One region of the Azospirillum sp. TSH100 genome, then DNA from elsewhere that is predicted to be linked to it. Evidence: predicted binding sites of a transcription regulator. Region 1 holds the regulator's gene; each other region holds the start of a gene.
The links. Region 1 encodes LexA, which represses DNA repair genes until DNA is damaged. Its sites were predicted from a motif close to ATGTTCTANTTTGGTTC; they were not measured.

Region 2: the regulator LexA is predicted to act here: its motif matches at 1,350-1,366, upstream of E6C72_RS31290 (putative DNA modification/repair radical SAM protein).
Region 3: the regulator LexA is predicted to act here: its motif matches at 1,090-1,106, upstream of recA (recombinase RecA).

Annotation. Positions count from the first base shown of each region.
Region 1 is NZ_CP039634.1:2,362,527-2,364,796, forward strand. It holds gene glp (gephyrin-like molybdotransferase Glp) at 1-773, shown strand, start outside; gene lexA (transcriptional repressor LexA) at 972-1,694, shown strand; gene E6C72_RS11215 (ComEC/Rec2 family competence protein) at 1,741-2,270, opposite strand, start outside.
Region 2 is NZ_CP039640.1:319,825-322,094, reverse strand. It holds gene E6C72_RS31295 (UdgX family uracil-DNA binding protein) at 1-104, opposite strand, end outside; gene E6C72_RS31290 (putative DNA modification/repair radical SAM protein) at 116-1,345, opposite strand; gene metK (methionine adenosyltransferase) at 1,624-2,270, shown strand, end outside.
Region 3 is NZ_CP039634.1:1,942,239-1,944,508, reverse strand. It holds gene recA (recombinase RecA) at 1-1,036, opposite strand, end outside; gene E6C72_RS09225 (ATP-binding protein) at 1,189-2,270, opposite strand, start outside.

The sequences.
Region 1 (2,270 bases):
GCCTGACCGCCCGCGACATCGCGCTGGCCGCCGGCGGCAATGTGCCCTGGCTGTCGGTGCATCGCCGGCCGCGCATCGCCATTCTCGCCACCGGCGACGAGATCGCCCTGCCCGGCGACCCGCTGGGGCCGAGTCAGATCGTCAGCACCAACGCACTAGGCCTCTGCGCCCTCGTCACCGCCCAGGGCGGCCTCGCTCACAATCTCGGCGTCGCCAAGGACACGCCGGAGAGTGTCGCCGCGCTGGCGAAGGGGGCGGCAGGCTGCGATCTTCTGGTCACCACCGGCGGAGCGGCCCATGGTGATTACGACCTGGTTCGTGACGTTCTGGCCGAACAGGGCCTGGCGCTGGAGGTGCAGACCGTGGCGATGCGGCCGGGCAAGGCGCTGATGTTCGGCCGGGCCGGATCGGTGCCGCTGCTGGGCCTGCCCGGCAACCCGGTGTCCACCGGCGTCACCGCCATCCTGTTCCTGCGCCCGATCCTGCGGCTGCTTCAGGGCCTGCCGCCGGAGGACGACCGTCCGCCGCTGCGTGCCCGCCTGACCGCCGCGCTGAAGGCCAACGACCGGCGCGAGGAGTATCTGCGCGCCACCCTCGCCGCCGGCCCTGACGGGGTGCTGACCGTCACCCCCTTCTCCCGCCAGGACAGCGCCATCACCACGCTCTACGCCCAGGCCGACTGCCTGATCCCACGCCCGCCCCATGCCGATCCGGAGCCTGCCGGCGCCATGGTGAGCGTGCTCCCTTTGACGGATGGTGTATTCAGCATCTAGACTTGAACGGAGCGCCAGGACGGCGGATTGAACAGTTGAACATCACCCGGAAAACTGTTTCACGGCGTTCCAGATGTTCCATTCAAGTTCTAAAACAAGCCGATGGGGGGCTTGACGGGCAGCAGGAACCAAACTAGAACATGGAGCAACGTTTAGTTTTTGTTCCATCTTCAGTCTGGCGACGGCCGGGAGGCATCCATGCTCACGCGCAAGCAGCACGAATTGCTGCTGTTCATCCACGAACGGCTCGGCCAGGGCGGTGTCTCGCCGTCGTTCGACGAGATGAAGGACGCCCTGGGCCTGAAGTCCAAGTCGGGCATCCATCGCCTCATCACCGGGCTTGAGGAGCGTGGTTTCATCCGCCGCCTGCCCCATAGGGCCCGCGCGCTTGAGGTTCTCCGCCTCCCCGAGGGTCTCGACGCCGCCCGCTCGCGCACCGCGCCCAAGCCGAAGTTCCAGCCCAACGTCATCAAGGGCGATTTCGCCTTCGCCGGCCGCGACACCGCCCCCCCCGCTCCGACCCCGGCCGCCGGGAACGAGACCGTTCAGCTTCCGCTCTATGGCCGCATCGCCGCCGGCACGCCGATCGAGGCCCTGCGCGACAACAGCGCCTTCGTCGACATCCCCGCCTCGATGCTGACCAGCGGCGACCATTACGCGCTGGAGGTTTCCGGCGACTCGATGATCGAAGCCGGCATCCTCGACCACGACACCATCATCATCCAGCGCTGCGATTCGGCTGAGAACGGCACCATCGTCGTCGCCCTGGTCGATGAAGGCGAAGTGACGCTGAAGCGCCTGCGCCGCAAGGGCAACACGGTCGCCCTGGAACCTGCCAACGCCGCCTATGAGACCCGCATCTTCGGTGCCGACCGCGTCCGCGTGCAGGGCAAGCTGATCGGTCTGGTGCGGAAGTACTGAGACGCTGCACAGGGGGAAGGGGCGCGGTTGAGCGATCGCTGCGACATCACCTTCCCCCGGTCCACGGCCGGTCTCCCCTGACACCCCGCACCGTCTCCAGTCTAATTCCGTCTGTCGTCACCGTCAGCGCATGCGCGCCCTCATGCCGCAGCGCCCAGCGGTCGGCGACAAATTCCGCCCGGCACCGCCGCGCCACCGCCGCCGTCACCACGGCATCAACCGCGCCGCAATCCTCATCCAGCGCATCCGACAAGCGCGGCAGCGCCACGGTCTTCCCTCCGACCCGGTACAAACACCCCAGCGCATCGCAGCTCAGCGATCGCTCTCCCTCACTCCATCCGCCCGCCGCCGGCCAGGGATCCGCCGCCGACCGTTCGCCGTCGCGCTCCCGCCAGGTCTCGGCCACCCGCCCGCCGCCCTTCACCGACGCACTCAACCGCCCATCCGGCAGCCGAACCGCCGTTACCGACCCATCGCCCGCCACCAGCACATCCGGCCGCACCGCCAGCATCGGCGAGGCCAGCCCCGCCAGGATCGGCAGCATCCCCAGCCACCGCCACCGCTGCCGCCAGATGC
Region 2 (2,270 bases), on a different replicon from region 1:
CTCCACACCACCTCGTCCGGCCCGACGCCGAGCGCGACCAGCCCGCGCAGCGCGCGGCGGAAGCCGTCGAGATCGGCGCCGTCCTTCAACTCCACCCGCCGCATGACCGGGCCCCTCAGAACAGGCTGAGCTGCTTGGGCGGCGCCACCAGCCGCTGCCGCAGGTCGGCGCGGTCGGTCAGCCCGCCCGGATGGTGGTCGGCGGCGATCAGGAAGGCGCGCGCCCGCTTCAGCCCCGACGACAGCCGGGCGACATCCTCCAGCCGCAGGGTGGTGTGGCGCCGCGCCTCGACGATCCTGTCGACCGCCCGCGCCCCCAGCCCAGGCACGCGCAGCAGCATCTCGCGATCGGCGCTGTTCACGTCCACCGGGAAGCGCTCGCGGTTCTTCAGGGCCCAGGCCAGCTTGGGATCGATGCCGAGGTCCAGCATCCCGCCCTCGCCCCCGGCGGCGATCTCCTTCACCGTGAAGCCGTAATAGCGCAGCAGCCAGTCGGCCTGATACAGCCGGTTCTCGCGCTGGAGCGGCGGCGGCTTGGCCGGCAGGGCGGAGCTGGCCTCCGGGATCGGGCTGAAGGCCGAATAATAGACCCGGCGCAGCCCATAGCGGCGATAGAGCGTGTCGCTGGTCTCCAGCACCGACAGGTCGGTGGAGGCGTCGGCGCCGACGATCATCTGGGTGCTCTGCCCGGCGGGGGAGAAGCGGCGTTTTTCCTCCTTGGCCTCGATGATGCGTTCGCCGACCTGCCCCATCACCGCCTTGATCGCGGTGCCGTCCTTCTCCGGCGCGAACTCCTTCAAACTGCGGTCGGAGGCGAGTTCGAGATTGATCGACAGCCGGTCGGCCCACAGCCCGGCCTGCTCGATCAGCCAGGGGCTGGCTTCCGGGATCGTCTTCAGGTGGATGTAGCCGGCGAAGCCATGGTCGCGCCGCAGCGTGCGCGCCACCAGCATCAGCTGCTCCATCGTGTAGTCGGGCGAGCGGATGATGCCGGAGGACAGGAACAGCCCCTCGATGCAATTGCGCTTGTAGAAGCCCAGCGTCAGCCGCACCACCTCGTCGACGCTGAACCGCGCCCGCCGCACGTTGGAGGAGCGGCGGTTGATGCAGTAGGCGCAGTCGAACAGGCAGTAATTGGTCAGCAGGATCTTGAGCAGCGAGACGCAGCGCCCGTCCGGCGTATAGGCGTGGCAGATCCCGGCCCCGGTGGTCGAACCGATGCCGTCCGGCCCGCCGGTCCGGCGCTTTGCGCCCGACGACGCGCAGGAGGCGTCGTATTTCGCCGCATCGGCCAGAATTTCGAGCTTGTCGAGCAGCGCGTCATCCACCGCGGAGGTCCTCCCCATCCTGATGTTCCTAATATGTTCCTATTCTGGAAAAGGCAAGTGCCGGACCCATCCGTCCAATGCGCCCCGCGTCACGGTCGAAATCCGGAAAGATGAAGTCATTAAACGGTTTCTCGCCCTGCCGATGATTTTGCTGCTCTTTGCGGTATCAACGGCAGTGTTCTTGACGGCGCATGAGTTCCTTGCGAGAAACGCCCCCGGACCGGTGTCTGCGGCCGCTGTACCGGTCTGCCGTTTCGGCTCATGAAATAGCGTGCCGCCGAATGCCGAGGTTTCCCGTGGCAAAGCTGAACTACGTGTTCACCAGCGAGTCCGTGTCGGAGGGTCATCCCGACAAGGTCTGCGACCGCATCTCCGACGCCATCGTCGATCTTTATCTTTCGCACGACCCGCAGGCCCGCGTGGCCGTGGAGACGCTGGCGACCACCAACCAGGTTGTTCTGGCCGGCGAGGTTCGCGGCCCCGAGAGCATCAAGGCCGACCAGCTGGTCGAGGTCGCCCGTGCCGCGGTGAAGGACATCGGCTACGAGCAGGACGGCTTCCATTGGGAGAAGATGGACGTCAAGTGCTTCGTCCATTCCCAGTCGGCCGACATCGCGGTCGGCGTCGACGCCGCGGGCAACAAGGACGAGGGTGCCGGCGACCAGGGCATCATGTTCGGCTATGCCTGCCGCGAGACCCCGGCGCTGATGCCGGCGCCGATCTACTACAGCCACGCCATCCTGAAGTCGCTGGCCGAGGCGCGCCATTCCGGCGCCGCCCCGCAGCTGGGCCCGGACGCCAAGAGCCAGGTCACCCTTCAGTACATCGACGGCCGCCCGGTCCGTGCCACCGCCATCGTGCTGTCGACGCAGCATGCCGAGGGACTGGACCAGGAGGCCGTTCGCGAGATCGTCCTGCCGCACATCGTCAACTGCCTGCCGGA
Region 3 (2,270 bases), 420 kb from region 1:
TCATCGCGTCGGCGACCAGACCGGCGTTTCCACGGATCTTGGCCTCGATCGCGTCGGCGACCTCGGGGTTGTTGCGCAGGTAGTTCTTGGCGTTCTCACGGCCCTGGCCGATGCGGGTGCCGTCATAGCTGAACCACGCGCCCGACTTGTCCACGACGCCCGCCTGGATGCCGAGATCGAGCAGTTCGCCCACCTTCGACACGCCTTCGCCATACATGATGTCGAACTCGACCACGCGGAAGGGCGGGGCCATCTTGTTCTTCACCACCTTGACGCGGGTCTGGTTGCCCACGACGGTCTCGCGGTCCTTGATCGAACCGATGCGGCGGATGTCGAGGCGGACGGACGCGTAGAACTTCAGCGCGTTGCCGCCGGTCGTCGTCTCCGGGTTGCCGAACATCACGCCGATCTTCAGGCGGATCTGGTTGATGAAGATCACCAGGCAGTTCGACTTGGAGATCGAGCCGGTCAGCTTGCGCAGCGCCTGGCTCATCAGGCGGGCATGCAGGCCGACATGGCTGTCGCCCATCTCGCCTTCCAGTTCGGCACGCGGCACCAGGGCTGCGACCGAGTCGACCACCAGCACGTCGATGGCGCCGGAACGCACCAGCGTATCGGCGATCTCCAACGCCTGTTCGCCGGCATCCGGCTGTGAGATCAGCAGCTCATCGATGTTGACGCCCAGCTTGCGGGCATAGGACGGGTCGAGCGCGTGCTCCGCATCGACGAAGGCGCAGGTGCCGCCGCCCTTCTGGGCTTGGGCGATGGCGTGCAGCGCCAGCGTGGTCTTGCCCGAGCTTTCCGGCCCGTAGATTTCGATGATGCGGCCCTTCGGCAGGCCGCCGATGCCCAGCGCGATGTCGAGACCAAGAGAGCCGGTGGAAATAACCTCCGTCTCGACCAAGTTCTCCTTGGCGCCGAGCTTCATGATCGAGCCCTTGCCGAACGCGCGTTCGATCTGGCTCAGGGCGGCATCGAGCGCCTTCTGCTTGTCCATGGAATCCTTCTCGACCAAACGAAGCTGTGCGGACGACATGCCCGGTACCCCTCTCTTAGAACACACGGTCGGCGCTCTTGCAACGAGGCTAAATGTACTCTCTTCGTTCTTGTTTGCAAGGGATGATGTTGCCTGTGCGTTCCCATTTTAAGGGGTATATCCAGGCATGCTTTTGCAGGCGGCTCTGCCTCTCACCGCCCATCGCGGATGACCTCCTTCACCTTGGACGCCAGCTGTTTCAGCGAGAAGGGCTTGGGCAGGAAATGGGCGACTTCGACGCCATCGATCTCGCCCAGCCGATCCTCCGCATAGCCGGAAATGAAGATCACCCGCATCTCCGGACGTAGCTTGCGGACATGGCGGGCCAGGGTCGGACCGTCCATCTGCGGCATCACCACGTCGGTGATCAGCAGGTCGATCGAGGCACCGTTGGTCTCGATCTGCTGCAAAGCCGCCTCGCCGTTCTTGGCCTCCAGCACTTGATAGCCCTTGTTGCGCAGAGCGCGGGCGGAGAAGACGCGCACGGCGTCCTCGTCCTCCACCAGCAGGATGGTACCGCTGCCGGTCAGGTCGCTGCCGCGCCGCTCGCGCGGCTCCGCCGTGTCGACCGGACGCAGTTCCCCCTGGTGGTGCGGCAGCAGGATGGTGAAGGTCGTCCCCTCCCCCACCGCCGAATCGACCAGCACGAAGCCGCCGGTCTGCCGCACGATGCCGTACACCGTCGACAGGCCGAGACCGGTGCCCGACCCGACCTCCTTGGTCGTATAGAAAGGCTCGAAGATGCGCTGGAGATTCTCGCGCGCGATGCCGCAGCCGGTGTCGATCACCTCGATCGAGACATAGCTGCCGGACGGCACCGTCTCATGCTCCCGTCGCTCCGGCTGGCTGACGACGTGATTGGTGGTGTTGATGGTCAGCTTGCCGCCGCCGGCCATGGCGTCGCGGGCATTGACAACCAGATTGATGATAACCTGTTCCAACTGGTTCTGGTCGACCTTGACCAGCCCCAGGTCACGGCCGTGGATCATCTTCAGTTCGATGTTCTCGCCGATCAGCCGGCGCAGCAGGTTCGCCAGTTCCGCCAGCACGTCGGTCACATTGATGACGCGCGGCTGCAAGGTCTGTTGGCGCGAGAAGGCCAGCAGTTGCCGCACCAGATTGGCGGCGCGGTTGGCGTTCTGCTTGATCTGCATGATGTCGCTGAAGGACTGGTCGCCCGGCTTGTGCCGCAGCAGCAGCAGGTCGCAGAAGCCGATCATCGCCGTCAGCAGAT